3 regions of the Brevibacillus antibioticus genome follow, and region 1 is predicted to be linked to each of the others. Evidence: riboswitches for the same ligand, from Rfam matches in the RefSeq annotation. Region 1 holds a riboswitch; each other region holds the start of a gene.

Region 1 (10,888 bases):
GTGGGGGTCAGCGTCAACGTGCTTACATCGCGATGGTTGTCGCCCAAAATACGGAATACGTCCTCTTGGATGAGCCGCTCAACAATTTGGATATGAAGCATTCCGTCCAGATCATGAAAGTGCTGCGACGTCTGGTAGACGAAAGGGGCAAAACAGTTGTCATTGTCATTCACGATATCAACTTTGCTTCCGTCTATTCGGATTATATCGTCGCTCTCAAGGATGGCAAGGTCGTGAAGGAAGGCACTACAGACGAGATTATCACACGACCGATCTTGAAAGATGTCTATGACATGGATATCCATATCGAAGACATTGAAGAAAATAAAATCTGTGTCTATTTCGCGTAAGCTCCATCTTCCTATCGTTAAAATTTTGATGGCCTGCCGGGGATTTTATTTTTATCAGCAAGCTATCAATAATTTTATATACTTTTACATTCTACATAGAGGTGAGAGAAGTGAACAAAAAATTACTCATGCTGTTTATGGCAGTACTGTTGGCTGTATTCACAGCTGCATGCGGCTCCAATAACGCCGCTCCTGCAACACCTGCGGCAGACGCAACAAAAACACCTGAAGCTACACAAACATCCGAAGAAGTTACGATCAAGCATAAATTGGGTGAAGCAAAATTGAAAAAGAATCCAAAAACGGTTGTAGCATTTGACTACGGTGTTCTGGATTCCTTAGACAAATTGGGTATCGAAGTAGCGGGTGTTGCACAGTCTTCCAATATTCCTGCATACCTGGAAAAGTTCAAAGATGCGAAATACACAAACGTTGGTGGCTTGAAAGAGCCAGACTTTGAGAAAATCAACGCAATGAAACCAGATGTGATCTTCATTTCCGGTCGTCAACAAGATGCTTACGAAGAACTGAACAAAATTGCTCCAACCATCTTCATGGGTGTAGATAATGCGAAGTACATGGAAACTTTCAAAGAGAACATGAAAACATTGGGTACCATCTTCGGTAAAGAAGCACAAGTAGAAGAAGAGCTAGGCAAAATCGAAGCATCTATCAAGGAATTGAATGCAAAAGCAACAGCAAGCGGCAAGACTGCTCTGATCGTTATGGTTAACGAAGGCAAGCTGAACGCTTACGGCGCGGGTTCCCGTTTTGGTATCCTGCACGGTGAATTCGGATTCACACCTGTAGACAAAAACATTTCTGTAGAAAACCATGGTCAAAGCGTTTCCTTTGAATATATTGCAGAAAAAGATCCAGACTATCTGTTCGTAATTGATCGTGGTAACGCGATTTCCAAGAATAAAGAAGTGTCTACTTCTACACAGCAAACAGTAGAAAACGACCTGATTAAGAACACGAAAGCATTCAAAACTGGCAACATCATTTACCTGGATTCTAGCAACTGGTACTTGTCTGGTGGCGGATTGGTATCCACCGCTGGCATGACAGATGAAGTTCTGAAAGAAGTTAAGTGGTAAGAGGCTAGGAAAGACAGTGGCGACAGCCGAGGGGGAGTAAGACATACCCTGGGCTGTCGCCTTTTCATTTTTTAGAACCTGCTGATTTATACCCGGGGCTCCCGTTCTGCAAACTCCTGTAACCTCCCTCTTATTTGTTCTACCAATAAAGCGGGTGCCTTCTTAGGTGAACCCGAGTCAAATGGTGGCTGTGGATCGTATTCCAAAATCAATTGGACGCCTTTACTTCTATCTTCCCCCAATTCCCATGCCACTAATTGGAGCGCCATGTCGATACCAGAGGAAACGCCGGCGGCTGTAACGATTTTGCCTTGGCGAACGACTCTTTCCTCTGTTGGAATGGTTCCAAGTGATTGGAGCAGTTCGAAGGACCCCCAATGAGTGGTCGCTACGGCTCCTTGTAACAAGCCTGCGGCGCTCAAGATCAGAGAGCCAGTGCAAACAGACGTAGTCCATTTCGTCGTTTCATGTATGTGGCGAATCCACTGTAGGGTTTCTTCGTCATTCATAGAATTTTTATAATTGGGCGGACAGCAACCGGGAACAACAAGAATATCAGCGGAAGTAACTTCAGAAAAACTGTAATCGGCATGTAAATAACCCATATGGGAGTCAAGCTGGATTAACCCTTTTTTCTTAGCAACAAACTTCACTTCACATTTCAGCGTAGCAGCGAATACATCGTATGGACCAATTGCATCTAATGCGGTGATGCCATCGTAAAGCATGATTGCAACCTTCATGAGGATATCTCCTTTGAAATGGGGTATTTTTCCTGCAAACAAATAGTAACATACTTATACAGGGTATGTGTATGTTGGAGTTGTGACTATCTGTAAGGTTTTCGAAGCCCGTGTAATGAGGAGAGATAAGCAATCGGTATAGCAAAAAGCCGGTTACACCATAAAACATGGTGAAAACCGGCTTTTTGCGAGTCGAATCTAACAATTATCTGGCTCCAACCAGCTTACGCTCTTCCGCGTAAACAGGTTGGGAAGTGTTTTTTTCGTTTGGTTGCTTTTGATCGACAGCATGACACAGCTCATATGGGAGGCAGAGCGGTACACCCGTGCGAGGATCAATCAGGATGTCTGCTTCGATGTTGAATACCTTACGCAGCATCTCAGGCGTCATGACTTCAGTAGGGCTTCCCTCAGCAACGACGGTACCGCGAGAGATGGCAACCATGTGCTGTGCATAACGGGTTGCGTGGTTCAAATCATGGACGACCATGACGATCGTACGATTTTCTTCGTCATTCAGCTTTTGCAGGAGCTTGAGAACCTCTAACTGGTGAGCCATATCCAGGAAGGTCGTAGGCTCATCCAGGAACAGGATGTCTGTTCCTTGCGCCAGTGCCATCGCAATCCAGGCGCGCTGGCGCTGACCGCCGGATAGCTGGTCAACCGGACGATCATGGAAATCTGTCATGCCTGTCATAGAGATAGCCCAGTTTACGATCTCCTTGTCTTCCTTGCTCAAAGAGCCGAAGCCTTTTTGATGGGGGAAGCGGCCATAGGTAACGAGCTCAGACACGGTCAAGCCATCGGGTGCTGTCGGGTTTTGCGGCAAAATCGCCAATTGCTTGGCGACTTCCTTGGTCGATTGCTGATGGATCGACTTTCCGTCCAAAAATACTTGTCCGCCGGTTGGTTTCATAATCCGCGCGAGAGTTTTGAGGATCGTCGATTTACCAGAACCGTTTGCACCGACCAGGGCAGTGATTTTTCCAGAAGGAATGCTAATGTTCAAGTCTTTGACAATGGAAAGCTCACCGTATCCGATGTCCAGCTTTTGCGTGTATAAGCGCTCCACAATGGGCCAACTCCTTTTTATGAAAGTATGTACATGTATGATAAACACAGACAATGATAATCATTTTCACTAAAATAAAGTATATAACGGAATGAGGTCAAATTCAATATGAAAAAGCCAACCTGCTCACATGCGTGAACAAATTGGCCTTGGGTTAACTTACGTTTGATCAAGCGTTAGTAGGTGATATGAGCGATAATACCTTCTTCGTCGTCCAATACCAGCTCAATACCGGCCGAATAAGGGTTGCGCTGCATCTGAGTCTCCAGGTAGTAGCGAATCGCTTCAATCATATTAATCTCGACGAAGATTTGTTGGCGTTCCATCCAGTGTACCTCAGCAGAGAAGCCATACTCCTCGTCCCACATCAGCTCGACGGAGATGTCTTGTGGCTTCAACTGCTTTTTGTAAGCTGCATGAATGCAAATGGCATTAATGATATCTTGTTCTAAAAATGTTATCTTTTCCATGCGTTCAGTTCCTGTTCCTTCTCACGCTTGTTTTTGAAGTAGACGAACGCTTTGCGGATCAGAATAATCACAGCGAGGATCGCCATCAGGTTGATCATGAAGCCAAGGATGGAGCCCAGGATACCCATGTCACCGAACAGGGATCCGAACAGCAAACCAGCCAGACCACCAATCATGAGACCTTTCATGAATCCGCCGCTTTTGCTTGCTGTAGCAGCAGGGGGTGTTGTCGTGCCTTTATTGGTTGATGCGTTTACATTTGAATCGGCTTTGTTAGGTGTTTGTGTATTGGTAGGAGTCGTATTAGAGTTAAAAGATTTTTTCCCGGACTTATAGCCTTTCGCATCGGCATGATCAATGAATCCTCCAGCCGGCGCGAGTACGAGCATTACGGCAACCACCATCATGATGAGTTTTTTCATGTTATTTGAGTAGCCCCTCTCATTAAAATGACTTATGCATATAAGTCTACATGAATATCAAGCGAAATTCCAACGAGCTTTCAGGGATGATCGGTCTGAATACCTACAAAAAAGCCCCTGACAAGCGATCTCGTCAGGGGTTCTTCGATTTACGCGCTCTTTTTCAGTTTTCGGGCTGCCCAGTTACCCAACGATTGAATGAGCTGGACCAAGACGACGAGGATAATGACGGTAATGATCATGACTTCGATGTCCCATTGCTGGTAGCCGTAGCGCAAGGCGAGATCGCCCAGTCCGCCGGCACCAACTGCGCCCGCCATAGCAGTAGCACCGATCAAACCGATGGTCGCGATCGTCAGGCAGAGGACGATGCCAGGCCGTGCTTCACGCAGCATGATCCGAAAAATAATCTGCGTCCGGGATGCGCCCATCGCTTGGTATGCTTCGATCACGCCGCGATCTACGTCATGCAGGGCCGTTTCCATCAGGCGTGAGATATAAGGCGCCGTATAGACGATGAGCGGTACAATGGCTCCTTCAATCCCAATCGAAGTGCCCACGATCAACTCTGTAAAAGGAATGATTGCAACCATCAGGATAATAAAAGGCAACGAACGCACAATGTTGATGATCGTATTCAGGGTGTGATAAATGATTTTGTTCGGAAAAAGGTGGTTCGCCTGTGTGATGACCAACAAAATCCCGAGCGGAATCCCGATCAGTGTCGCAATGAATAACGAAAACCCAACCATGGTGACGGTCTCTTGCAGGGATTGCCCGAATACCGGAATCATTTCAATCAAACGCTCCATTAGCTACGCACCTCCTCTGGGGACACAATATCTACGCGGTAGACGGATTCACGCAAGAAGCGAATGCCATCTTGAATGGGCTGGTCTTCACCAGAAATGTGCAAAAGCAAAATGCCAAGCGCTGTTCCCTTAATGGTCGTAATCGAGCCGTATAACAGATTGGTGCTAATCGGAAAGCGTGCGGACAAGGTACCTAGAACAGGATCGAGAGCGGCATCCCCGCGAAAAGCAACGCGAACAATTTTGGAAACGGGTCCGGATTCTTTTATCTTGGACAAAATCTCCTGTGGTACCTGATCGTCAAAAACTGTTTTGATAAAATTACGGGTCGTTTGCTCTTGCGGATTGCTGAACACATCCAGAACAGAGCCTTGCTCGATGACGACGCCGTTTTCCATGATGGCTACTTGGTCGCAGATTTTCTTAATGACCTGCATTTCATGGGTAATCAGCACGATGGTCAGGTTGAACTTTTGATTGATGTCGAGCAACAGCCCCAGAATGGATTCGGTTGTTTGCGGGTCGAGAGCGGAAGTCGCTTCGTCACAGAGCAGGATTTCCGGATCGGTGGCAAGTGCACGAGCGATGCCCACCCGTTGCTTTTGTCCACCGGATAGCTGAGAAGGATAAGCGTTTGCTTTATCAGACAAGCCAACCAAGCCGAGAAGGTCTTCTACCTTGCGCTTTATGACATCTTTGGGGACGCGATTCATCCGCAAGATTTCCGCCACATTGTCAAAGACATTATAGGAAGAGAGCAGGTTGAAGTGTTGAAAAATAATCCCGATCTTTTTGCGAGCTTGCCGCAGCTCTTTTTCCTTGAGGGTCAGCATGTTCTGGCCATTGACGATCACAGAACCGCTGGTCGGCTTCTCCAACAGGTTGATGGTACGGAGCAGGGTACTTTTCCCCGCTCCGCTAAAGCCGATCACCCCGTAGATTTGCCCTTTTTCCACCTGCAGGGATACGCCCTTCAATGCTTCTACCTGCTTGTTTCCTACTTGATACGACTTATGAATATCGGTTAGCTGTATCATAACGAGTTCTCCTTGTTGTTCTTGATGTTCCTGGCGTCGATCTTACCAGGACGGCAGTACAGCTCCTTCAAAGCGTTCGTCGATGAATTTTTTCACTTCTTCTGAGCGGTAGATGTCCACCAGCTTTTTGACGGCGGGGTTGTCTTTGTTGGTTTCGTTGACTGCTAAGATGTTTACGTATGGAGAGTCAGCCGTCTCAGCGAAGATCGCGTCTTTTTTCGGGGAGTAGCCAGCTTCCATCGCGAAGTTCGTATTAATCGAAGCAACCTCTACGTTGCTCAGCGAGCGTGCCAAGAAAGCAGCCTCTAGCTCTTTGAATTGCAAATTTTTCGGATTTTCCACGATGTCCAGTGGTGTTGCGTTGTCACCCACGCCATCCTTGAGCTTAATCAAGCCCGCTGCCTGATAGAGCAGCAAGGCGCGTGCTCGGTTGGTCGGGTCGTTTTGAATGCCGACAACGCCGCCTGCCGGGATGTCCTCGACTTTTTTATGCTTGGTGGAGTACAGGCCCATCGGGTACGTCACGGTTTTTCCGACCTCGACGATCTTTGTCTTGTGATCTTGATTGAACTTCGCCAAGAACGGGATGGTTTGGAAGCTGTTTACATCGAGATTTCCTTTATCGAGCGCCTGATTCGGCTGTACGTAATCGTTGAAAACGATGACTTCGACGTCGAGCCCTTTGCCTTTGGCGACTTCTTTTACTTTGTTGAGAATCTCTTCGTGTGGGCCGCCAGTGACACCCACTTTGAGTGAGGTTTGTTCAGCAGCAGTGCCGCCGTTAGCAGGCGCAGCTTCTTGTTTGCCCCCGCAAGCCGTTACGAGCGATGCAGCGAGCAGTAGTGTAGTGAGTAGTAAACCAGTCTTTTTCATGAAAATACCCCTTTTCTCTGGATGTAAGATGGAAAAGAAAAAAGCCTCTTCCGACAGAAGAGGCGAAAACTGCAAGTATGTAACCACACTGCAACAATACCTCTCTTATCTGTCGGAATAAATTCCGCTGGATTTGGCACCGTATCGTTTGCGATAGGTTGCCGAGGTGTCATAGGGCCAGTCCCTCAACCTCTCTTCATAAGAGAATGTGCTATGAAATTATCATTCCAAACATTGTCGTTAATTCTTATTTGGATAGTTGGATTATAACGACTGATTTTTTCGGTGTCAACAGTTTTTGCAAACGAATGACTTGGTGGAAAAATGTGAAATTGATCTAAATACGAATATTCTATTGAAGAATGAAAAAATCATATGTATAATGAGAGCGAATGAACCCGATGCCAGCTATCGCAGGTGATGACATGACTCTCGTGGACTCCAATGAAACTAGAAAAAAGCTGTCTGCCATCTATAATGAGATAGCAAAAGAGTTGTTCGGATTTGGAACGACGTTGCTCCGAGTCACGATTGAAAACCAGATGATTACGTTCCAAGCCAAGCATCGCCGCTCTCCGCGCTCGCAAGCGTTGGAAGGAGAAGCACCGGCTCTCAAGCTCGAAGTCGATTTTCGCATGTCCCTTCTTTATAAGAAGAAACTGCGAGAGCGATTGGAAGAAGAGATGGGGTTGCCGTTGGAAGCTGTGCTACGGGACTATGATGCGCCTACGCAGTGGGCAATCACGAATGTTATTTTAGCTGAATCAGAACTGAATACCTGACGCAATCGTTCGGATTTTCTCTTTTGATCTATCTTAAGGGGGGACCGTAGACTTTGCGTAAAAACGGGTGTCACTTCTCTTTGTTTACGAAGAAAAGTGCTCTTGTTTAGAATGATACGTTCTAATCAAGGGTACTTTTCTTTTTATTGTATCACCATATTTTGTCATCAAATGAACCCAACTGGAGGAGAATTACGATGAAGAAATTACTTGCTGGAATTCTGTCTTTTTCTATGATGTCACTGGCACTCGCTGGCTGTGGCAGCAATGATCAACCACAAGCGGGGGGAGCTGGCGGCGAAGCCAAGGGCGAGCCGCAAAAGCTGGTCATCTCTACATGGGGCTTCTCCGAAGACTTTTTCCGCAAAGAAGTATACGAGCCGTTTGAAAAAGAACATAACGTGAAAATCGTGCTGGAAATCGGGAACAACGCAGAGCGTTTGAACAAAGTTCGCCAAGGAAGCTCCGATGTAGACTTGATCTACCTCTCTGACTACTATGCACAGCAAGGGATTGAGAGTGGCGCATTTGAAAAAATCGACCGCAGCCGCATCCAGAACCTGGATCAAATCTATGACATCGCCAAAGCACCACTGGGCGAGGAGTACGGTCCAGCTTACACGATTGGCCAATTCGGGATTGCCTACAATCCAAAGATCGTAAAAACTGAGATCAAGGATTGGAAAGATCTGTGGAACCCAGAGCTGACAGGCAAGCTGACACTGCCAAGCATTACGTCCACAACTGGTCCGATGGTTCTCGACAGTGCTTCTGCGGTCGCGGGCAGCAAGGAATTTAACGAGGATCAAGCCTTCGCGAAAATGAAGGAAGTCAACAAAAGTGTCGTGAAGTTCTACGATAAGACCTCCGAATACGTGAACATGTTTGGACAAGAAGAAATCGGCGTAGGACCGATCATGGAAATGTACTTCAAAGACATCAAAGCCGCTGTTCCAGAAGCTGTTTTCGTACAACCTGCAAGCGGTGGATATGCGATTATGAATACGGTTAACATCGTAAAAGGCTCGAAAAACAAAGCACTCGCAGAAGACTTCATCAACTACCAGCTGAGCAAGGAAGTTCAGGAAAAATCAGCAAAAGCAAAAATCGATTCCCCTGTAAACAAAACGGTTCAACTGACAGAAGAAGAAGCAAAAGGCGTAACGTACGGGGAAGAAACCGTAAGCAAGCTGCGTAAGCTGGACATGAAATTCGTAAACGAGCACTCCAAAGCATGGATTGACCGTTGGAATCGTGAAATCACGCAATAACGAACGATAGAAAAATAAGAGCGAGGGTATAGGCGTTTGCGAATATACCCTCGTTTTCATGAGGGAGGACTACTTGTGAAAAAGATCATTCTTGACGTGGATACGGGCATTGATGATGCGCTTGGCATTATTCTCGCTGTGAAGAGCGGGCAATTCGATCTAGTTGGCATTACTACGGTGAATGGCAACGTGTCGCTGCGAAAAGCCACAGAAAACACGTGCAAAATTCTCGACTTCTTGCAAGTCGGCGAGCAAATCCCTGTCATCTGTGGAGCGTCTGAACCGTTGTTGCGGCCGTTGTTTTTCGAGCATGCCGTACATGGTGAAGATGGCTTGGGGGGCGCCCTTGCCGGAGTTCCGATTTACAAGGAGCCGACTGCTGGCTTTGCTCCTGATTTCATCGTGGAAAACGTACTCGCTCATTCTGGAGAAATTACGCTCGTCATGACGGGGCCGCTGACCAATTTGGCTTTGGCGGTGAAAAAATGTCCGGAGCTTGTTCAACACGTCAAGGAAGTCATTTTCATGGGTGGAGTGGTCCGGGAGCATGGCAATGTGACGCCAGTTGCGGAGTACAACATGTACGTCGATCCAGAGGCAGCGAAGGTTGTATTTCATGCCGGATTCCCGCAATTGACGATGGTTGGTCTGGATGTGACGCGAAGAGTGCTGCTGAATGAGGAGCATATTCGCGGGCTAGGAGATACGCCGATGGGCGAGTACGTGAGACAGAGTACGTCAGATTACCTTCATCGCTATTTTCAGCGAAATGGCATCTATGCGTGCGCTATGCATGATCCGTTGGCTGTCGCGGTCGCACTCGATCCGAAGTTGGTGAAGACGCAGAAGTTATATGTAGATATCGAAACGAGAAGTGAGCTGTGTGATGGGCAAACGGTTTGCGACTTTCAAAACCGCCTGAAAAAAGAACCGAACATAAACGTCTGTCTGGACGTAGATGCAGATGCGTTCTTTGCGCGTTTTCTCGGCGCATTGAAAGCCTGACGATACCGTGAACAGGAGTTAATCAGATGAGAAAAACGGGTCTTTATTTATTGCTTTTGCCAGGTGTGCTGTTTTTGACGCTGTTCATGGTCATTCCGATCGTGATGACGATTGCATCCACCTTTTATCAAGAGGGTAGCTTTACGATCCAAGGATATCTTCAGTTTCTTACCGACGCGTACTTCCTGAAAATTATGCTGACAACGTTGCAGGTCAGTCTGGTCACGACGATTGCGTGTGTTCTGATCGGTTTTCCTGCCGCGTACTACATTTCCAAGCTCGGCCCACGCAAAAAAGGCATCCTGCTGGCATTGGCGATTTTTCCTTTGCTGACCAGCTCTGTCGTGCGGTCGTTCTCTTGGATGATTATTCTCGGAAAAAAGGGCTTATTGAACAGCTCGCTGCTTGCAATCGGGCTCATCGATAAGCCGTTGGAAATATTGTATACGCCGACTGCGATGATGATTGGTTTGATTCATTTGTTCCTGCCGCTGATCATTATTACGCTGGTAGGGGTGATGGAAAACATCGATCCAGATTTGCTGAAGGCGGCGGAGAGCTTGGGCGCTTCCAAGCTGACTGCCTTCTGGAAGGTCATTGTGCCACTTAGTGTACCGGGACTTATCATTGGTAGCATTCTGGTGTTTGTCGGAAGCTTGACGGCCTACACGACGCCTGCTCTGCTAGGTGGAAAACAGCGGGTTATCTCCACGTTCCTGTATCAAAATGCGATTACACTCAACGACTGGCATCTGGCCTCTGTCATTGCCACGATCATGATTGTCATTACATTTGTCGTCATCTACTTCATGAACAAGCTGGCGACGAAATTAAATCCGAAGGGGTAGAAGCTATGCAGGAGAAAAATCGCGGGTTGGCCCTGTTTACCTCTCTCGTCTTTCTGTTTTTGCTAGGGCCGCTCATTATCATTTCTTTTACGTCGTTTGAGCC
Region 2 (10,888 bases), 840 kb from region 1:
TAGTGGACACGACTGCTTGGCGCAATTGCAGCCAGCGGGCGTGATACTCGAATAAGAATTCAAAAGCTTCCAGGTGGCGCTTGGCCTCGAAGTCATTGCCGCCCCACGTGTAGATACCGTGGTTACGGATGAGTACACCGGGAACTTCCGATGTAATTACCTTTTCAATTTCAGTAGCCAAGGTCGGAATATCGGCAAAGTTCTCAACAATTGGAACAGTAATGCGCGCGTTTTCTTCCCAGATTCCGAGTCCCTTGATCAGCTCTTGTCCTTGGATGGAGAAAGCGCGTTGTCCAAAGTACAGCTCGGAAATGAGATTATTCCATACGGTATGGACGTGGAAGCAAGCCCCTGCCTTCGGGAACGTTTTGTAGACGACGGCGTGGATGAGCGTTTCCGCGGAAGGCTTGAGAGCAGTTTCATCCACCGGACGCGAGTCTTGATCCACGACCAGATAGTCTTCGGGGGACAGCTTTGTTTTGTCTTTGCCGCTTGCCGTTACGGCAAATTGCAAGGGATCGTTTTGTATTTTAATAGAGAGATTGCCACTGGTGCCGGGAAACCAGTCCCGGCGGGCAAATGTCAGCTTGGCGTCATCCAGACGGCGAAAGGCATCCAGACGTTGTTCGAGTGTTGCAGTCATGAATTAGACGACCTCCTGTTGGACTTGCTGTAAAATGCGAATCACATCGTGGAATGTGGCAAACTTGCTATGCGGCAATTGCAGCTCTTCCGCCTTGTCAGCAAGGAAGTGACGGGCAATCACATAGTCAGCGATTTTAGCTCCAGCCAAATCAGTGATGGAGTCGCCGATGACGATGCGGAAATGGGTTGCTGGATCGTAACGGCGGATGATGGTCGTCTTGCACATGCCGCAGCCGTTTGTGCAATGTTCATCGCAAGCGTTTGGCCACGTAATGGTGATGCGCTCTCCGCTGAAATCACTGCCATTACAGTAGATCGGTACATCGGTAAGATCGAATGGTGCCAGGATAGGCTCCAAGAAAAAGTCGATGCCGCCACTCGTAATCAACAGCTCGATGCCTTCTTCGCGGCAATAGCTCACGAAGTCAGCAAATCCCGGGCGAATGGTCGCTTCCTGGACTATAAAATCAATAATGTCCTGGCGCAAGGAGGAGGGCAAGAGTTGAAACAGCTTGCCGACCCCTTCCTGAACGCTTATTTTTTGCGAAAGGATTTGCTCCGTCAAGGCTTCCCACTCAGGAGGAGCAAACTTGCGGACAATCGCTACAATGTTGTCTTTTTCGGTAATCGTTCCGTCGAAATCGCAGAACAGGACGAGTTTCTTGCTCATCGTACGCCACCCCACTTTTCCAGGGCGATCGCCAGCTCTTGTGATTCCGCGGCAGCTTCTTCCAATGTTCGGCCTGCGGTCACAGCCTCAATCGCGGCAACGAATGCTTTTGCTCCTGCGGTTGCTCCACCGGGATGACCGTGGATTCCGCCTCCTGCATTGACGATTTGATCGAAACCAAAGTCTTGATAAAGCTGTGGAACCAGCCCCGGATGAATACCGGCAGACGGAACCGGGAAGGAACGGCGTACACCATTCAGTGGGGCGGTTAAATGCTTGGCGAGCTGCAACGCTTCTGTCTTGTCCAGAGCGACATTGCCATATGGAGATGGGAAGAGCACCAAATCTGCCCCAGCTACACGCATCAACGTACCGAGCAGAAGTGGGGTGGCGATGCCGTAGTCAGGTGATGGATAGTAAGCGCCTGCCAATGCTGGATGCGCCATGATCGGTACGTGTACATCAGGATCAGCAGCCAAGCGGTGCAGGGCATCGAAGCCAAAGGCCAGCACGTTGAACAAGAGGCAGTCAGCACCTGCATCTACCGCACGTTTCGCTTTTTCGTTCAGCTCATGCACAGGTCCAGTCAGGTTGGCAGCATAAAGGACGGGCTTGCCTGTTTCGACTTCGGTCTCCTGAGCGATTTGCTTGAACGCTTTGATCCGTTCGATAAAAGGAGCGCGGTCATCTGCAAAGAAGATTTCGTCATCTTTCACGAGATCGACTCCACCCAAGGCTTGTGCCAGGAATTGCGTCTTTAGATCTTCGAAAGGAAGACCCAGGCACGATTTGAAAATGCTCATCAAGAGCGGACGGTCATGTGCCCCTAAACGTTCGCGTAGACCATCAATACCGAACTTCGGTCCAGGAAAAGCCTGGAGGAATGAGTCAGGGAAAACGATGTCGACGAGCTTGATCTTGCCGTCCATCGACAGTTTGCCGAATATTCCGGTTAACAAGGATGGAATGTCTGCTGTAAAATTGCGAGTCGGATAGCTGACGGTTATCAAACCGCGTGTTTCTCCGTTTTCCAGTGTTGCAAGCGGTGTCGCACTCACGGCTTCACCGAGATACGGCGCTAGCTCAGCTTGTTTGGCAAGCGGCAGGTCCGTCCAGGAACCGACTGTCATGCCGACAGCAATGGCTTGTGCTTTCTTGTTCAAGTCTGTTGCTTGTGTGAGATAGGTGACGAGGATACGTTGTTCACTCATGGTACGTCTCATCCTCCTTGAATGATTAAAAAAGCCTCCCCATTGAGCGGGGAGGCGGTTGTCGACTATGAAAGCGTCTCGTCTCCTCTCATCTCTCGGGTCAGTAGCCGAGACAAGCCAAAAAGGCTCTATCTCGACTCTTATCCGTTGGAATTAGCACCGTTTCGCTATCCAAGGTACGCATGATGAGCGTACGATTCATGGTATAGCGCCGGTTGCCGGGCATCATAGGGCCAGTCCCTCAGCCAGCTCGCGATAAGAGTTATTCATTTCCCCCATGATATGACGTTCATTGGCAGGAGTCAATCCTTGTTTTTGCAGAGAATGTGCAGCAGGTTATCAGAAAAATGAGACGAAGGTGAAACTTTTTTGCACTTTCTGCGTGGTAAGGGATGAAGGGGTGTGAACGGCTTGGGAAAGTAGGTCTGGAGGATGTGTACCAGCTGCATGTAAACGATATTTACCGCTATCTTTTCCGGCTGACACGAGATGAGAGGCTGGCAGAGGATCTGACACAGGAAACCTTTTGTCGCGCCTACTCTTCCTTGGATGACTACCGTGGGGAAAAAGTACGACCTTGGCTGTTCAAGGTGGCCTATCACGCTTTCGTAGACGGTTATCGCAGGAAGACGAAACACCGGTTTGCGTTTGTGGAAGTCCTGCCAGAGCGACGTGATCATGCAGCGGTTGATCCGGCAGAGCATGTCGTAAACAAGGAGCTGTGGGAAGTGGCCCATGACTATTTGGAGAGACTTCCAGAAAAGCAGAGACAGGTCATTTTGTTGTCTGCCATGCAGTTTTCCTACGCGGAAATGGCAGAGGTACTCGGGATCGAGCTGGCAGACGTCAAGCGTTCCTTGTTTCGGGGGAGACAAAAGATGCGGCAGTTGTGGAGGGAGGAAAGCTGATGATGAACAAGGATGAGAATCATCGCGAGCAAAGGCTGCTTGCTTATTTGCGTGGGGAAATGGCGGAAGAAGATTCGAAACAATTCGAGGAGGAAATAGCCGCTGACGAGGAATACGCACAGCGGTTGGAGAGGCTTTTGCTGGGGGAAGAAACGGGAGAGGACAACGCGAAGATAAAACAGCCTGAAACGCTGTCGGCTGAAAAACAGCGCGCGATTGTTCGCCGGGGGAAATGGAAAAATCGGTTGAGCAACGCTGGATTCACCATAGTGCTTCCCTTTTTGACCGGAGTTGTGTTGCTGATTCTGAATGGCTGGGTAGGGTCGCTGATGCATGAGGATCTGTTCCGCGTTGCGAAGTCGATGGTCAATTTTACTCAACCCGGTGTTAGTGTAGGCGGGAGTGGCTCGCAGGTGGGATTGCTATACGGCAATATCAGCATGGAGCTTCGCGAGAGAGTCGGGTCGGAAGAAAAGAACGCTGGCCGCTTTGAAAGTACAAATGTGTTGTGGAACGTAAATGCCGGGCCGAAATGGACGAATGGAGTCAGGGAGCAAAAGCTGTATTTCCGTTATCCGACTGAGGGAGAAAAGGAGGGTACGATGTTTCTCACTTCACCTGCCTGGACAACGATGGAAAAGCTACCTGAGGGGACCGTTTCTCAGCTCGCGATTTCCTTCGATCACTTCCTGACGTATGAGGAGTACTATGAACTGGTTTCCCGCCATGTTACCTCTTCGGGACAAGATACGGTTTGGTTTGCGGTAGACACAGGGGTGGAGCGCAAGCAAGCAGAAGGTGAGGGGGGCAAACGGTTTCTCGGTCCCGGGTACGTATGGGGGTTTGCTCAGCATGAACTGGATTACGGAAGTGCACCCATTCAGGTAAATGGGGAAGAAGACAGAAGAATGGCTGCCTATTTGGAGGAGATGAAGTACTTATCTGAGCAGGAAGATCTGGCTAGCGATATCGGCAGATCCTTGCTATTTCGTAGGGATCTACAGATAGCGGAGCGATATAGCTATATGCAGGAAAAGGGAGTACGCATCTACGGCGCCGTCCTCACCGGACCTACGAAAGAACTGCTGAAGCTCAAGGCCGAAAAGTCGATAACAGCGGCGTTATTAGGCAAGGTAGACTGGTGGAATTGGGAGAGACCTGCGGCATCGGGAACACATTATACCTACTAGTAGCACGGTGCGAATTTTTGCACAAAAGAGTGTTGACATCGTGGAATCGTTGGTTGTATGATTCAAACTAAATCAAAAACCGAATACGTTTTGGATACCTTATCCAGAGAAGGTGGAGGGACTGGCCCGATGATACCCGGCAACCGACATGACGCCATTCAGACGCGGGAAAGCGACTGATTGACAGGCGACATGCACGGTGCTAATTCCTGCAGAAACAAAAGTGGTCTGGAAGATAAGGGGGACATCAACACGGTTCTTACACGTGACGACAGCGACCTCTTTTCTTCGGGAAAAGAGGTCTTTTTATTGCTCCAGGACACAAACAAAACAGGTAGAGATAGAGAAAAAATACGTAGAGGGGAGTTTTGGAATCATGGCATATCGTGCATTGACTGAACAGGAAGCAGTGGAGTACGTAAAAGGAATACCGGGTCTTTTTAGCGAAGGAGCAGAGTTGACCAGTCGCGAAATCGGGGATGGGAACCTCAATCTGGTTTTTGACATTCAGGAGCCAGCAACCGGTAAGAGCGTCATTGTCAAGCAAGCACTGCCTTTTGCCCGCGTCGTGGGAGAATCTTGGCCGCTTACGATTGATCGTGCACGTATCGAGAGCGAGGCACTCCGCATTCAGCACAAATACGTTCCAGACCTGGTGCCACAGGTGTATCATTTCGATGGGGAACTTGCGTTGACCGTTATGGAAAACGTCGGGGACCACATCATCATGCGCAAAGGTCTGATCGAAGGAAAACGATACCCGCTATTCGCGAAGCAAATTGGCCGTTTTCTCGCGCAAACCTTGTTTTTTACATCCGATCTGGGCGCGCATCCGTACGATAAAAAATCGCTAGTCGGAACATTCATAAATCCAGAATTGTGCAAAATAACAGAAGACCTCGTCTTTACCGATCCGTATGAAAATGCGCCTACCAACGACTTCAACCCGTTGATCCGCCGTGAAGTCGAGGCGATCTGGAACAACAGGCCGCTGAAGCTGGAAATCGCCAAGCTGAAATACGATTTCCTTACACGCTCGGAAGCGCTCCTTCATGGTGACTTGCATACTGGAAGTATTTTCATCACGGAAACCAGCCTGAAAGCAATCGATCCGGAGTTCGCTTACTACGGTCCGATCGGTTTTGACATTGGGGCGGTCATTGCCAATCTGCTGCTCAACTACGCAGGACAGCACGGTTTGCAAAAAGATCAAGGAGAACGGGAAACGTACCGCGAATACTTACTGGAAACGGTCGAGGATGTCTGGAATGAATTCGTTTCGCAATTCGTTCAGCTCTGGCATAAGCAAGCCAAAGAGCGTAGCGCCCATGTCGAAGGACTATGGCAAGGCTACGTGAAGCGCTTGATTCAGGATACAGCAGGCTATGCCGGATGCAAAATCCTGCGTCGTGTCATCGGCTTGGCAGGTGTAGCGGACCTGAATGCCATTGAAGACGACCAGACTCGCGCAGAAGCAGAGCGTCTGGCTCTCTCGATTGGAGAGGCGCTGATTCTTGGTCGCGGCGGCATCGACGAATCGACAGATATTACGGACATCGTACGCACTGTGACCGAACGTTACTATCAGGAGGCTACGACAGTATGACAACCAGCACCCAATTGGCACCCGTTACATGGGAGAATGACGCATTGGTCTTGCTTGACCAGACGCGTCTGCCAGTAGAAACGATCTATTTGAACTTGACCACCTCCGAGCAAGTATGGGGTTCCATCCGACGCTTGGAAGTACGTGGCGCACCAGCGATTGGCATGGCGGCGGCTTACGGGCTCTACCTGGGCATTCGTGGCAGTGAAGCGAGTAACTACGATGAGTTTTGGCAGGAACTGAACCAGCAGGCAGACTACCTGGGCTCTTCCCGTCCGACAGCGGTGAATCTGTTCTGGGCGTTGGATCGTATCAAGGCTCGTGTTGAAAAAGAAAGCGGTGCGTCGATTGCCAATTTGAAGGCGGCAGTGCTCGATGAAGCACTGGCGATACAAAAGGAAGACGCTGAAGTATGCCGGACCATCGGAGAGCATTTGCTCACTCTGTTGCATGACGGTATGGGAATTCTCACGCACTGTAATCCAGGGGCATTGGCTACAGCAGCGTACGGTACGGCTACCGCTCCCTTTTATTTGGCAAAGGAACGCGGCTGGAACCTGAAGGTGTACGCGGACGAAACTCGTCCTGTCCTGCAAGGTGCTCGTCTTACTGCATTCGAATTGCAGCAAGCAGGAATTGATGTCACGCTGATCTGCGACAACATGGCGGCGATGGTCATGTCCCAAGGGAAAGTAGAGGCTGTCATCGTGGGTACAGACCGCGTAGCGGCGAATGGCGATGTCGCCAACAAAATCGGCACGTATGGGGTAGCGGTATTGGCAAAAGCTCACGGCATTCCTTTTTACGTGGCAGCTCCCTTGTCCTCCGTCGATCTGGAGACACCGACAGGCGCAGATATTCCGATTGAAGAGCGTCCAGCTGAGGAAATTACCCACGGCTTGGGCAAACAGGTAGCTCCAGACGATATCAAGGTGTACAATCCTGCGTTCGATGTAACGCCTGCGAAGTACATTACTGCGATCGTTACGGAGACAGGCATTTTCAAGCCGGAAGAGATCGGCAACAGCAAAAAATAAAAGAATCGTTTATAAGCGTTCGCCCTGTTGTTGCAGGCGGGCGCTTTTTGCTCATTTTGGTGTTTTCCAGTAAAATATCCAATAAAAGGGGAGATTCGTATGCAAACGATTCAACGGATAGCCATCAATGAAGATACGTACTTGAAACAATTAGAATTAGCCGATGCTGAGGAGTTATTTTTGCTTACGGATTCAAACCGCAAGAATCTTATGGAGTGGCTGCCATGGCTGAATTATACGAAGAAGGTAGAGGATTCTCGCCAATTCATCCAAGCGACGATCCAGCAGTACAACGATAATCGCGGCATCAACTACGGCATTTGGTACCAAGGGCGTCTGGCTGGAACAGTCGGCGTACATACGGTGGATTGGATCAATAAAAAAACGTCCATCGGCTATTGGCTGGGTGCGCAATTTCAGGGCAAGGGCCTGATGACAGAAGCAGTGGCGACGTACTTGGACGTGTTGATCTTCGGGTCATGGGATTTGGAAAAAGTAACGATTCAGGCTGCTACGGAAAACGACAAGAGCAGATCGATCCCGGAACGATTAGGGTTTCAACTGGAAGGGATACTGCGCCGGAATGAATTCCTTTATGATCATTACGTGGATCATGCCACTTACAGCCTGCTAAAAGAGGAATGGCTTGACTGGAAAACCGATAAAAAATCGTAGGTTGAACTGTATGCTTTGATTGACAATGAAAATTCTGTAAATTACGATGGTGAAGACAGATCAAGAGGGCTGCGCGTGATTCGCAAGCCCTTTTTTAGTCGTGCTGTTAGCTTTGAATAAATAGAGGTGATTTAGATGCAGACACTTCGGCAATTATCTTGGTTTTTTCGTGCCTATTGGAAACGATACGTCATTGGAATCTCAGTGCTGTTTATTATCGATGTCCTCATGCTTTGGCCGCCGAAATTAATCGGGGATCTGGTCGATTCAATTCGCAACAGTTCCCTGACGGACGCTGACTTGACGCAAACAGTGGTCATCTTGCTCGTATTGGGTGTGAGCTTGTATGGGTTGCGGTTTCTCTGGCGGTACTTGTTAAATGGGGGAGCCTTGATTCTCGAGAGGACGTTGCGTGAGCGACTGTTTGCCCATTTGACCAGAATGACCCCGTCGTTTTTTCATCGCAAACGCAGTGGTGATCTGATGGCTGTGGCTACCAACGATATTCCCGCCATTGAACAAACGGCTAGTACAGGAGTGCTTACGCTTGTCGATGCGCTGTTTATGACCTTGTTAACGCTGGGCGTTATGGTGACCTCAATTGATTGGAAGCTGACACTGGCTGCACTGATTCCGATGCCGTTTTTGGCTTGGTCAACGGCGTACTATGGAAAGTTGCTGCATGAGCGCTTTTACTTGGCACAGGAAGCCTTCGGAGAGATGAATGATCATGTTCAACAATCCGTATCGGGTGTTCGGGTTTTGAGAGCATTTGTTCAGGAAAAGGCCGATATTGAGGCATATCGCCGGGTTAGTGAAAAAACGTTGGAGCGAAATGTGAGCGTTTCGCGGATCGATGCCCTTTTCGAGCCGACGATCGGGATTATTATTGGCTTCAGCTTTTTGATCGGTCTGGGCTATGGGACGTATTTGGTGTTCACCAGCGCTATCTCCTTAGGGGATTTGGTTGCGTTCAATTTATACTTGGGACTTTTAATTTGGCCGATGTTCGCCTTTGGTTGGCTGGTCAATGTGTTGCAACGCGGCGGCGCTTCCCACAAGCGTTTTACAGAGCTAATGGTGGAGCAGCCAGATGTGACGGAAGCAGCGAATCCGGTCACGAGCCAAATCGCCAATACCGTAGAAGCACGCCATTTTTCCTTTACATATCCGGGCACTGACAAGCCGGCACTCACCGACATCTCGTTTCGTTTGGGAGAAGGAGAGACGCTCGGGATTGTCGGACGGACGGGAAGCGGCAAGTCGACGTTGTGTCGTTCCTTATTGCATCAATATCAGATGAAGGAACAAGCTCTGTTTATCGGGGGCATCCCGATCGAAGGACTCGCTTTCGATACGCTACGGGAAAAAATCGGCTATGTGCCTCAGGAGCATTTGCTGTTCTCACGGACGATTGCAGAAAATGTTACATTCGGAAAACCACAAGCAACGACTGAGGAAGTGATGCGTGCGTTGGAGCTTGCGGAGATGAAGAGAGATCTGGCGCAATTCAGAGATGGATTGCAAACCATGGTTGGAGAGAAGGGAGTCACCCTCTCTGGGGGACAAAAACAGCGTATTTCCATTGCACGCGCTCTTTTGACGGATGCGGATATTCTGATTCTCGACGATTCACTATCGGCTGTGGATGCGCGGACTGAGGAGAGTATCCTTCGTCATCTGCGACAGGAGCGCGCGGATAAAACGACGATTATCACTGCTCATCGATTGTCTGCCGTACAGCACGCACAACTGATTCTCGTGCTGGATGAGGGGCAGATCGTCGAACGAGGGACACATGACGAGCTGATGCAGCGCAACGGGTGGTATGCGGAGCAGTACCGTCGTCAGCAAATGGAACAGGACGTGGCTGGTTGAAAGGGGGAGCGTTTCATGAGCAAAGAAAAGGTATGGGGGCGTTTGACCGAGTTCGCCAGGCCATTTCAAAAGCAAATACTGGGCGCGCTGTTCCTGCTCTTACTGGGAACGAGTGCAGAGTTGGCGGGTCCTTTTTTAGCCAAGGTCATGATTGATAATCACATCTTGGCGATCCAAAAGCCTTGGTATCAACTGGACGAAGTGCCACCACAAGCAGCGGGGCAGGTCGCCTCATTGAACGGTACAAACTATATTCGAGAAGATGTCGCAGCAATGACGGGTCTTGCTTTGGACAGCATCAAACAAAAGGAAGTAACCGTGCTGACAGAAGGCACGACCTATTACTTGGTCTTTGGTAAGGTGAATCCAAACGCGGAGAAGCAATTCACTCCGATTGCGCCAGAAAACAGCAGGGAGCGCTTCGAGGTAACGACGAAGGATCCATCAGGTCAAAAGATGACCTCCACAGGCATTCGGCTAACCGCAGAGGAAGTCAAGGTGATGTATCAAGGGGATTTCCTGCCCATTGTCTGGCTGTCTGTAGGTTATGGAGCACTGATCTTGCTCTCTGCTGGTTTCAACTACGTCCAGATTTTGTGGCTGCAAAAGATCGCCCAGCGCATCATTCAGCAAATGAGGATGAAGTTGTTTATCCATTTGCAAAAGCTTCCGGTTGCCTTTTTTGACAAAACGCCAGTAGGTGCGCTTGTCTCCCGTGTGAGCAATGATACAGAAGCCATCCGTGAGCTGTATGTAAGTGTGCTCGCCACATTTGTACAGAACGGTCTTTATTTGATTGGAATCTTGATCGCGCTCTACATCTTGCAGCCTGAGCTCGCCTTCTTCTGCTTTTTGACGGTGCCAGTGCTCGTACTGCTAGTCTACGTGTATCAAAAGTATAGCTCTCGTTACTATGCGGTGATTCGCGCGAAGCTCAGTGATATGAACACAACGATCAATGAAATGATCCAGAACATGACGATCGTGCAGGCTTTTCGTCGGGAGAAAGGTGTACAAAAGGAGTTTGCGGATGTAAACGAAGACTACTTCAAGGTGCGGATGAAAGAA
Region 3 (10,888 bases), 590 kb from region 1:
GGAGCGAAGAATGTCCGTCAAGTTGTCGTATGTGAAGAAATACGGGTTGGTCAAACTGAATAACAACATGACAATGACGATAACGGCAACCGTTCCGTATTTGTAAACAAAATCAAATAAGCTAAACTTTTTATCTGCCATGTTACTCACCTCCGCTTGCGTAGTACATAATCAGCTCTTGTGTTGCTTCCTCGCGACTCAATTCCTTCACGATCTTGCCCTCGAACATGACGAGAATCCGGTCTGCGATTCCGATGACTTCCTGAAACTCACAGGAGAAATACAGGACACCCTTTTTCTGCTCAGCAAGATTTCCAATCAGGCGGTAAATATCGCTTTTCGCCCCGATATCCACCCCTTTTGTCGGCTCGTCAAACATAAAGAGGTGAGCATTTGTATCCAGCCATTTGCCGATAGCGACTTTTTGCTGGTTTCCGCCGCTGAGAAAACCGACAAGCTGCTTGATATCGGCTGTCTTTACACCAAGGCGCTGCACGAGCTCTCTTGCGTTAGCTGCTTCCGCCCCTCTTTTGATAAAACCGAGCCAGGACTTCTTTTTCAACGAGGCGACAGACAGGTTGTTCTGCACGGACTCCTCTACGAAAATGCCTTCTTTGCGCCTTTCCTCCGGGACGAGTACGATTCCTGCATCGACGGCGTCCTTTGGCGAGCGCAGCTGGACACGTGTTCCATGCAGTCGAACGGCTCCAGCCTTTGCCTCGTCCGCACCGAAGAGCAATCGGGCGAGCTCAGTCTTCCCTGCCCCAACCAGACCGACGACGCCCACGATCTCTCCCGTGCGAACCCGCAAGTCGACTCCTTGTACTTTGCCGCCCGCCACACCTGACGCCTCAAAAATCGTTTCGCCAATCGGCACTGCAAGCTTCGGGAACTCCTCGTCGAAGCTTTTGCCCAGCATGTTCGCGATCACTTCATCCATATTCGTAGCCGCCGTCTCTGTGGTCACGACATGCTGTCCATCGCGCATAATGGTGATCCGATCACAGATTTCAAAGATTTCCGGCAACCTGTGGGAGATATAAATGATCCCGACTCCGGCTTTTTTCAACTGTGCAATGATTTGAAACAGCCGCTCGCTCTCCTTCGTGCTCAACGGTGCTGTCGGTTCATCGAAAATGACGTACTTCGCCTTTTGAACGGTAGCGCGTGCAATCAAAATCAATTGCTTTTCCGACAGCGTACATTCTTCGACGAGCATCCTCACCGGAATGGAGAAGCCGAGGTTTTTTAAAATCTGCTCTGATTGGTTGTACAAGCTCTGCCAGTTGATCAGTCCCTTGGTTTTCGCCTGGACGAGCTGGCCCGCCAATATGTTTTCAGCAACGCTCAAATACGGGATCAAGGCGGTGTCCACTTCCTGATATACACATTGAATGCCCTGTGCATTGGCGTCCTGCGGAGATTGAATCGACACGGCCTGTCCATCGATGGTGATCGTACCGCCATCTGCCTGATACGCTCCCGTGAGGATTTTCATCAGGGTACTCTTTCCCGCACCATTGGCACCGAGCAGTGCGTGGACCTCTCCCGCGCGCACCTCAAAATCGACGGATCGCAGGGCTGGAACCCCAGAGAACTGCTTCGCCATCCCTTTCATCTGCAATGTGGACATGTTTCACACCTCCTGTTTACCTGCGTGTTCCAACCTCTATAAGGAAAAATCCCGTTGACGGATACAGATCAACGGGAAAAGCCAGTTTGGTTCTTACTTGCCCCACTCTTTTACGTATTGGGACAAGTCGCCCATCGTTACTTTTTTATCCTTCGGCAGGTCTTCCTGTTTCACCAGCACTGGATTCAGCTTCACGTTGTCTGGCACTTGCTCGCCTTTGATTTTTTGGAACACGGTTTGGGCATGAATGCGTCCGATATTGGATGGGTCTACTGCTGCCGTCGCTGTCCACGGAGAGTTTTCCGCCTGGATCATTTGCAGATCCTCATCGCTCAAATCGATGGCGTATACTTTGATTTCCGTACGACCTGCTTGCTGGATAGCACGTGTCGCCCCTTTGGCAAATTCATCCCAAGCCGCCCATACTGCTGTGATGTCACCTTTGTTGGGATACTTTTTCAAGATCGCTTCCATCTGCGTTTGTGTATCGAGTGCCGTATTGTTGGTAGCAGAACCGAAGGCAGCAATCTCTTTCAAGTCTGGGTATTTCTTCTGGAAAGCTTCATACGTGACTTGGCGTTTTTCCATCGGCGCAAAGCCAGCAACCCAGATTTTTACGATGTTGCCTTTGCCATTTGTATCTGCTGCCAGCTTCTCCAGGCTCAGCTCTGCCAATTTGTTATCATCCTGCGCCACAACTGGCACACCCGGAATGTTGATGTCTGTATCAAACAGGACAACCGGGATTTTTTTATCCACGGCCTTTTGTGTGCCCTGCTGCAACGCTTCCGCCGTACCATGGTCGATCAGAATACCATCAAACTTTTGGTTCACAGCCGCGTCGAGGTTGGACGCCATTTTTGCCAGATCGGTATCTGCATTGAATACGGTCAACTCGCCGCCGTTTTTCTCCACCTCTGTCTTCACGCCATTGATGTATTGTGCGGAGAACGTCCCTACGTTTTGACGCATGATCAGTGCGATTCTCTTCGCCTTCTCTCCCGAAGCACCGCCGCTTGTGCTGCCGGTTCCCGTTGTTGCCCCGCTGCCGCATGCCGTCACAAGAACAGATGCTGCCAAAACAAGTGATGTGATCAGACCAAGTTTCTTTTTCATTGAGAAGCTCCCCCTCTTTTTTACGAAACTTTCGAGAAATGCAAAAAATCCTCTTTCACAGAAAAAGAGGACAAAAATCGACAAGATTCTCGCCTCTTATCTGTCAGGTATTCTACCTGGTGGAGTTAGCACCTTGGCTCGAAAGAACGCATTCTCTCGTGCTAGGTTGCCGGGCTTCATAGGGCCATTCCCTCAGCCTTCTCTTGATAAGAGTAGTTTCTATTTTCGAAACGTTTGTATAAGTATATACAGAATATAATCCGGCAATTACCTATCTGTCAACTAGGTTTACCAAAAGAATTTTCTTGATAAATATTCCAGCTACTTCTATAACATCAAGAGGGATTTTGTTGTGTCTTGTCGAATTATCGTAGATTGATACAAGCCTAGCAAATATTTGCAATGGGGATGCTACATGAGTCTATTAAAAGAAGTCATTCTTCAATTGTTTTTCGCCATTATCCCGTTTGTGTTTTTCAACATTTATTACCGTGACAAAATGAGGAACTACAGCCGTTCCTTTATTGTCATCACCAGCTCAGCCTGCATGTTTCTCGCGATGACCTTCGCGCCGAGTGTCACGACTGGCATGTTTTTTGACATCCGACATGTCATCATTCTTTTCGGACTGGTTTATGGCGGAATTGAGATTGCCTTGCTCCTTCTGATTGAAGCCTTGCTTTATCGGTACTACCTAGGTGGCGAAGGAACATGGGTCGCCATGCTGATTCTTATAGTCAATTTTGTCTTCTCACTCTTTTTGTATCGACACTACAAAGCCAGTTATCGGAAAACACTGTATCTTTTTATGACGAGTGCGATTTTTTCTACGGTTGCTTTAGGGACTACTTATTACTTTTTTCCCACGTACGTAACTCAACACCTCGTTTACTACACCATAGTGATTCCTATTCAAAACTTTTTCGGCCTCTGGTTATTAATGTCGCTTTTCAGTAAATGTGTTTCGGATAAGGAGCTGTTTATTCGCCACGCGCAAAACGAAAAAATCCAGACGATGAGCCATGTTGCTGCATCGCTCGCACACGAGGTTCGCAATCCGCTGACAGCAGTCAAAGGGTTCTTGAAATTAATACAGGAATGTCCGGAAAATTTGGTAAAGGTCGATCAATACATCGGCATCAGTCTCGATGAAATCCAACGGACAGAAGCTATTTTGACCGAGTACCTTGCGATTTCTAAGCCGCTCAAGGAACGGCATGAGATCATTAATGTGAGCGAGCATCTGCAAGCCATCCGCGAGGTGATGCTCCCCTTTGCCAATATGCATAACGTGGAGCTTACACTGCAAGACTTTGAGAGACCTGTGACGATCAAGGCCAATTCAGACGAGTTCAAGCAAGTGCTGGTGAATTTCATCAAAAATGCCATCGAGGCGTGTTCGGATATTTCGGACGGAAAAGTCTCCCTGGACTTGCTCATCGAGCGAAACAAAGCCCTGTTGGTCATCAAGGATAACGGCGTCGGCATGGATGCAGGACAGATCAGCCGCCTCGGAACGATTTACTTTTCTACGAAAACAACTGGGACCGGTCTTGGATTGACGTATTCCTATCATGTCATTCATGCGATTGGTGGAACGGTCAAAGTATCAAGCAAACCACGAGTAGGAACCAAGTTCACCATTATGCTCCCGTATAAGGCACAGTAACTTCTTGCAGGTTTTGCAGAGGGACTGTGCCTTTTTCCATTCGATCGCTAATGATGCAACGGGGGTACTTGTGGTTCTTTTTCGTTTTTTAAGGAGAACTGCAATTCATTTTGGCGATTGATTGTTGCGAGAAAGACTTGTTCGGACGCGATCCCCTTTTTCTTCAATTCGTGCACAAGCCATTGCTCGTCCCGTTTCCGGTATGACAGCACATCCGGATAAATCTTGCCTTCCACAACGACAGGCAACGACATTCCCGCAGAATTAGTCTGGACGCTTAAATCCTGTTTCGTTACGAACTGCTGCTCTACTTTTTTGAGCACAGTCAACCGACCGTTCGCCTCGATAATGGCCAAATCAATTTCTGCCAGGTCAAAAATGTCTTTTTCGCGAAGCATATGGAGGACATTATCGAGCGAATAGCGGATTTTTTTTAGGTTTTTGACGTGAAAAGTCCCGTTGTAGAAAATGACGGTCGGCTCAAATGTAACCATTCTGCCAAACCAGCGAAAGACAATGGACAACTGCGATACGACCCGTTGCAAGATGCCCAATGTCACAATCGCTACTGCAATCGAAATATGCCGGACATCTGGCTCTGCAATGTCAGCCCCTGCCACTGAGCCCAAAGTAATAATGATGATAAAGTCAAAAACCGGCAGCTCCCCAATCGAGCGCTTGCCCATGAATAAAGTGATGATCAGTAATAAAGGAATAATCGTACATACGCGCCCGATGACGATCATGGTTTCTCCGAATCCTTCCACGTTTGTCCCTCCCTCACGCTTTACTATGCAATTTCTGGGAAGGCATTATGCAAAACAAAACACCAGGAGCCTCCCCCTGGTGTCTCTCATTATTGGAGTGGCAGCCATTCTCCTGTAATAGCATCCACATCCCCATTGCTTTTCAGTATTTCTGCCGAATAGACCAAGACTGGTTGCTCTTGAATCTTATTGTAATTGTTATCAAGCGGGAATACATAGCGAGGACTAAGCGGATGATGTTGGAGATAAACCTGCACTGCCTCTCCCGCTGAAATCACCTTGGCCACATCTGCGAAGCTCTCCTGCTCATGAGGGAATGTCAAATTCACCCCGATAATTTCTCCTGTCTGCCCGTCAATCGTTACTTTATAATACTGATCCGGCACCATTACGCCGTTTATTTCTCGGACAAAGTTCAATTCAACCTGTCTGCCCATCACATAAATTTGCTCCTTCATCCGAACAGTCTTCACCCGTGAATCCAAATACGGCTCCAAAAACAAGATCGCTCGCTCCTGCAATTCTGCGATGGTAAGTGTCGGATCACCTTCTCGCAGCTCCGGATAAGATATCTTGAACGCTGCTGCCCGATTGTTGACAGTAGTCAGCCGCATGAATCGCTCTCCTTTTTTGGCCTGGTATTCCCGTTCGTTGTCTCCCAGCATATAATCGGGCACATTACTCCCGGTAAATGTGAAGCCCTCCACCTTCTGACCGAAAAACTCCATGGCAGCCGCAGCCTCTTTTGCCGATGCAACCATTGTCCTCTTGCCTCCTGGCTTGACGGCAATGCTGTCGCCAAACGACTCCCCTCGCCACAAGGTCGTTTTCACTTCCTTGCCAGTACGAGCGTCGAGATACCCGGAGAAATTCTCCCTGTAGCGAAGAACGTAGTCCACGTCCTTCTTCCCAACTCTCACATACGTCAGCTGCATGACTTCTGCAAGTCCGCTCTCTGTTTTCTTCGGAGAAGGCCGCTCAGCTATTGGAGGAAACTGCCCAGCGTCCAGAGTCATTCCGGTTGAATCCCCTGAATTGATATAGCGAATATGCCCGACATCGCTCATGCCAATCACATAGCTATCTCCTTCTACCTGCACGTCATTCACGTAGCGTTGCAAGCGGACGGCTTCATGCGAAACGGTATCTGTTCCCTCTTGCCCATCTACTAGTTCGATCCGATACTGTTCCAGATTTTTGCCCAGGAACGGTTCCATAAATGCCTTCGCCTGTTGCTCAATTCTCTCCTTGGAAAGCGTTCCTTCGACTTTCTCTTGCCCGGGAATCTTCTCCAAATCGAATCCGAGCAAGAGCCCGCTTTTGGCGTCCAGCTTCGCTCTGGCATATAGCGACACTTCTGTTCGATCTTTGTTGCTAGACGTGCGAAAATCTATGTTGTACACCTCGCGAGGAGCTTTGGTTACGTAGACCCTCTTTTCCGCTTCCCGAAAAGGAGGATATTTCTCGTACAGCTTTTCCAACGTTCTGATCGCCGCTTGGCTTAGCTCGCTTTCTATTATTTCTGTCGAGGAGAAGGAGCGGGGAACCAAATGCGCTTGTGATTCAACCCGAGATTGCGTGAACATCTCCGGGGTTACACCCATCATCCATACTGCTGCGGCCACCGTAGCAGCGGAAACCGTCCATGTCGCCAGCTTGATACCGATTCTTTTCGAGCGATTCGTTTTGGTGCGCGCCCGTTGCACCAGCTTTGCTTCCAGCGCTTCTACGAATTCGCTCCTCGGCTCCGCATCCTTTGATCGGGGAAGTGCAGCGAAGAATTGCTCGTCATTTGGAGTATTCATTGGCCAACCCTCCTATCCAGTCGACATGCAAAACTTTTTTGAGTTCTTTTGTTGCCCGGTGAAAATCTACGCGGACCTTGGCTTCGCTTGTTCCGAGGATTTCAGCCGTTTCCCGGATACTGTAGGCCTTGATCCCGCGCAAAATCAGTACATTCCGATGATGCGGCTTCATTTTTTGCATCGCCTGCTCAATTTCCAGCTGTTCTTCCTTGGAAGCCAGCTCCGCTTCCGGCCTTCCCAGAAGAGAAGGCAGCCCTTTTAACAATTCCATGCCAAAAAGCGTTTGCACCCGCCTCTTCCGGTAATCATCGATGGCGACATGCTTGGCAATATGCAAAATCCACGTCTTCACGCTGGAACGCTCCTCGTATCTGCCCAAGGCATCCAAAACCCGGATAAATACTTCCTGCGTCAAATCCTCCGCATGCTCGCGCTTCCCCGTGAAGTAGTAGAGATATTGATAGACATCTCGGTAATGCTCGCGATAGATCGCTTTAATCCGCGCTTCGTAATCGGCTGTGTCCTGCACTGGATTTCCTCTCCCTGCTCCCTACCTGATAAATTGACCGGTAACCGCGTCAACCTTTCCGTTTCTTTCTTTTGGCTCATAAACAAGGACAGGTGTTGCCTGGTATCGCCCGTTAAGGGAAGGAAATACGTAGCTCATTGTAAGCGGGTTAGCTTTTAACAATGCTTGTACGGCTTGCTCGGGCCCTACGACATTTGAGGCATCATCATAGGATAATTTGCCAGTAGTTACTGGTAAACTGGCGGATACAATGTCTCCCGTATGCATGTCAACTGTTACTGAATAGCCCTGTCCCTCAACCATAATCCCTTGATGTACAGGGGAAAATAGAAACTTTTGCTTGCCTGCTTCTCTGTTAATCATTTGTGGTACCAGCTCCATTCGTGGTACTAGCTCCGTTACCTCTGCGTCTACAAACGGTTGCAGAAACGCCACTGCTTTTTCCTCGGCAGCTGCCTCTGTAATCACTTTCTGCTTTGGTGGGTTTTCAATTACATGGAAGTACGCAATCTGATCATTCACTGTCCTCACTGAGAACTTTTTGTTTCCAACCACGGCATCATACTCCTTTTCCCCTGCGAGAACTGGCGTACCTTTGGTCATTTTAAACATAATTCCCTCTGGCAATGGAATAAAAGTGGAGAGTGCGGTGGCTATCTCCTCATTTGTTTTGGCGAAGACCCGCTGGTTGCCAGGCGTTATCGGGATTGGTTTCCCGTACTTATTTTTCTTGGTCCATCCGGACTCTACCTCGGCTCCTGATCGTGCATCCAGATATCCGGAAAAATTCAGGCTGTAGACTGGGCGGAAACCAGCGCTTATGTCTCTTGCTTTTTGCTCATAGCTAAGGTGGAGCATGTCTTCTAATTGTTTGCCGAATTCGTCTGGATTCTTAACCCCTGACGGAGCGACGAATTTACCTGCGTCCATCTGCAATCCTGTTGTGTTTCCTGCGTTTATATAGTCTAGCTCGCCTACTCCATTGATCGCTACTACGTAACTATCGTCTTTTACCGGAATCTGATTCACAACCCGAACGAAACGCACATTTGCCACGGCCTCTGCACCCTCACCATCAACTGTTATCTCGTCTATTTGGTATTGCTTGATGGCGTCACCGATGAAATCCTTCAGAACACTTGGTGCTTTTTCTTTTCCCATCGCTTCCGTAGGACTTGTAGTCGGTTTCTTTTTGGGAATGTCGTGTGCAGAGAAGAATAACAGCATACCGTTGTTTGCATCGATTTTGGCATCCGCATACAGGGATACTTTCGTCCGCTCCTTGTTGCTGAAGATGCGGAATTGGATCTGGATGACATCTCGCTCCTGATTGTTACGCAAAATGGTTTTTTCCGCATTTTTTAATTCCGGGTAGTGTTTGATCAGCTTATCTACGGTTTTTTGGGCTGCTTTGCTCAATTGGGTTTGTGTCGATTTGACTGCCGCGGCTTGTACAGTTACTTGTGGTTGCGTAACCCACAATGGGCTTGAGAAGAGCAAAGCAGCAGCTCCTGCTGTGATCATCAGCTTTTTGGTTGCGTATGGTTTCATTTTGAATTTCCTCCTGGCTTCCACTTTTTTATGTTCTTAGCCCAATAGTCGAAAGCAAAAGGGAAATGTTACAAGCAGATCAAAATTTTCGTAGGGAGCAAATAAAACTCGATTTTCCGAACACTTGGGAACATCGTGGCTTCTGTACGAACGAATCTAATCGTTAGTTACACTTGATAGGCTATCTATGCTGAGCTGTCCCCCATTGTTGGATACCATTCACGAGTGGAGGTGCAGTTTTTTTATGACCAAAAAGTTTCCTCAAGCAAAAACTTTGTTGCCTAGGAAAGAGTTTTATCTTAAACTAAAATCATAAGATATCGACTACGTGCACTTTTTTTTACCTTTATTTTTGCCCTAAGCCAACAGTTTGTCCTTAACGAAAAAGGAGAGTGAACATCATGCCATCTATCAGCATTCCTTTGTCTGATGCCTTGATTGGTAGCCACATCTGTCTGGATCGTATTGACGTTCAGGGTATACTGCGCAGGCGATTGCTGGATCTCGGCTTCGTCCCCGGCAACATCGTGGAAGTCATGCAAAAAAGTCCGCTAGGCGATCCCATTGCCTTTCGGGTAAATAACACGATCATCGCCCTGCGCAAAGAAGAAAGCTCGCTCATATTCGGGGAGTACGTGGAGAGTGAAGAAAAATGAGTTCATACACAATTGCCTTGGCAGGAAATCCGAATACCGGTAAGAGTACATTATTCAACACATTGACGGGACTTCGCCAGCATACGGGAAACTGGGCAGGAAAAACAGTCGTAATGGCTGAGGGAGAATTCGCTCGGGGAAATACGACTTTTCGGATCATTGATTTGCCAGGTACGTATTCCTTGTATTCCAACTCGGCAGATGAAGAAGTGGCGAGAGACTACATCGTCTTCGATCAGCCTGACGTCACTGTTGTAGTACTGGATGCAACCTCCTTGGAGCGGAATCTCAATTTGGCCTTACAGGTGTTGGAAATGACCTCCCGCGTCGTCGTTTGCGTCAATTTGATCGATGAGGCGAAACGGCTTGGCATTCATATTGATCTAGAAAAAATCTCGAAAAGACTGGGCGTTCCCTGTGTGGCCATCTCCGCCAGAAATCAAATCGGGATTGAGAATTTGCTCGACCAGGTGGAGAAAGTCGCAAATGGAACAATCGTGCCCACCCCTGTACAGATAACCTACAGTGATCAGATTGAAGCAAAGCTGGTAGAGTTGGAGCCGCTCATTGCAAAAACCATGAACAGGCGTTTTCCGACAAGATGGATCGCTCTTCGCTTGCTAGATGGCGATGAGAGTTTGTTGAAAACCTTGCGGGAGCGAATGCAAGAGCCAGCTGAGTCTTTCGGGGAGGAGCGCTTGACCCATGGCCAAACCGTTTGCCACTAATCCGCCCGATCCACTGGATGCACTTCTTTCTGTGGCCCGCGCCTCAGTAGAAGGAAGTGAGATTCGGGACACGATTGTAAGTGACATTTATCGCACCAGTCGAAGCATCTGTAAGGAAGCTGTGACCTACGAAAACAAGCAAAAGCTGTCTAGCGCATACAAGCTCGATAAAATTGTGACCTCCAAAATATGGGGCTACCCGATCATGCTGGCGATATTAGGTGCAGTCTTTTGGATCACCATTGCAGGCGCCAATGTTCCATCCGGTTGGCTGGCTGACATGTTCGGCATTGTCGAGGGTTATCTGACTGCCGGTTTTCAAGCAGTGAATGCACCAGAATGGCTGCACGGAATTCTTGTTCTCGGATTCTTTCGCGGCACTTCATGGGTGGTCAGCGTCATGCTGCCTCCAATGGCTATCTTTTTCCCGGTCT

The links. A riboswitch is a leader RNA that binds a small molecule or an ion and turns the genes downstream of it on or off. The one in region 1 is predicted to bind S-adenosylmethionine.
Region 2: it holds a riboswitch for S-adenosylmethionine, as region 1 does, so the genes downstream of both, E8L90_RS28435 (2,3-diketo-5-methylthiopentyl-1-phosphate enolase) here and E8L90_RS24625 (MetQ/NlpA family ABC transporter substrate-binding protein) in region 1, are expected to answer to the same signal.
Region 3: it holds a riboswitch for S-adenosylmethionine, as region 1 does, so the genes downstream of both, E8L90_RS27255 (sugar ABC transporter substrate-binding protein) here and E8L90_RS24625 (MetQ/NlpA family ABC transporter substrate-binding protein) in region 1, are expected to answer to the same signal.

Annotation. Positions count from the first base shown of each region.
Region 1 is NZ_SZNK01000001.1:5,080,713-5,091,600, forward strand. Features, by position in the region: gene E8L90_RS24585 (iron ABC transporter ATP-binding protein) at 1-350, shown strand, start outside; gene E8L90_RS24590 (siderophore ABC transporter substrate-binding protein) at 461-1,450, shown strand; gene E8L90_RS24595 (DJ-1/PfpI family protein) at 1,537-2,193, opposite strand; gene E8L90_RS24600 (ABC transporter ATP-binding protein) at 2,399-3,265, opposite strand; gene E8L90_RS24605 (YxcD family protein) at 3,442-3,735, opposite strand; gene E8L90_RS24610 (hypothetical protein) at 3,723-4,157, opposite strand; gene E8L90_RS24615 (methionine ABC transporter permease) at 4,307-4,969, opposite strand; gene E8L90_RS24620 (methionine ABC transporter ATP-binding protein) at 4,969-6,006, opposite strand; gene E8L90_RS24625 (MetQ/NlpA family ABC transporter substrate-binding protein) at 6,049-6,879, opposite strand; SAM riboswitch class I at 6,982-7,084, opposite strand; gene E8L90_RS24630 (Na-translocating system protein MpsC family protein) at 7,305-7,661, shown strand; gene E8L90_RS24635 (ABC transporter substrate-binding protein) at 7,859-8,932, shown strand; gene E8L90_RS24640 (nucleoside hydrolase) at 9,008-9,937, shown strand; gene E8L90_RS24645 (ABC transporter permease) at 9,964-10,785, shown strand; gene E8L90_RS24650 (ABC transporter permease) at 10,791-10,888, shown strand, end outside.
Region 2 is NZ_SZNK01000001.1:5,917,371-5,928,258, forward strand. Features, by position in the region: gene E8L90_RS28425 (methylthioribulose 1-phosphate dehydratase) at 1-643, opposite strand, end outside; gene E8L90_RS28430 (2-hydroxy-3-keto-5-methylthiopentenyl-1-phosphate phosphatase) at 647-1,315, opposite strand; gene E8L90_RS28435 (2,3-diketo-5-methylthiopentyl-1-phosphate enolase) at 1,312-2,526, opposite strand; SAM riboswitch class I at 2,612-2,788, opposite strand; gene E8L90_RS28440 (sigma-70 family RNA polymerase sigma factor) at 2,919-3,434, shown strand; gene E8L90_RS28445 (anti-sigma factor) at 3,434-4,624, shown strand; SAM riboswitch class I at 4,721-4,866, shown strand; gene mtnK (S-methyl-5-thioribose kinase) at 5,001-6,230, shown strand; gene mtnA (S-methyl-5-thioribose-1-phosphate isomerase) at 6,227-7,267, shown strand; gene E8L90_RS28460 (GNAT family N-acetyltransferase) at 7,367-7,942, shown strand; gene E8L90_RS28465 (ABC transporter ATP-binding protein) at 8,078-9,820, shown strand; gene E8L90_RS28470 (ABC transporter ATP-binding protein) at 9,836-10,888, shown strand, end outside.
Region 3 is NZ_SZNK01000001.1:5,672,337-5,683,224, reverse strand. Features, by position in the region: gene E8L90_RS27265 (ABC transporter permease) at 1-141, opposite strand, end outside; gene E8L90_RS27260 (sugar ABC transporter ATP-binding protein) at 143-1,633, opposite strand; gene E8L90_RS27255 (sugar ABC transporter substrate-binding protein) at 1,727-2,749, opposite strand; SAM riboswitch class I at 2,843-2,962, opposite strand; gene E8L90_RS27250 (ATP-binding protein) at 3,165-4,418, shown strand; gene E8L90_RS27245 (DUF421 domain-containing protein) at 4,466-5,185, opposite strand; gene E8L90_RS27240 (hypothetical protein) at 5,275-6,990, opposite strand; gene E8L90_RS27235 (RNA polymerase sigma factor) at 6,974-7,519, opposite strand; gene E8L90_RS27230 (hypothetical protein) at 7,541-9,070, opposite strand; gene E8L90_RS27225 (FeoA family protein) at 9,472-9,726, shown strand; gene E8L90_RS27220 (FeoB small GTPase domain-containing protein) at 9,723-10,454, shown strand; gene E8L90_RS27215 (nucleoside recognition domain-containing protein) at 10,432-10,888, shown strand, end outside.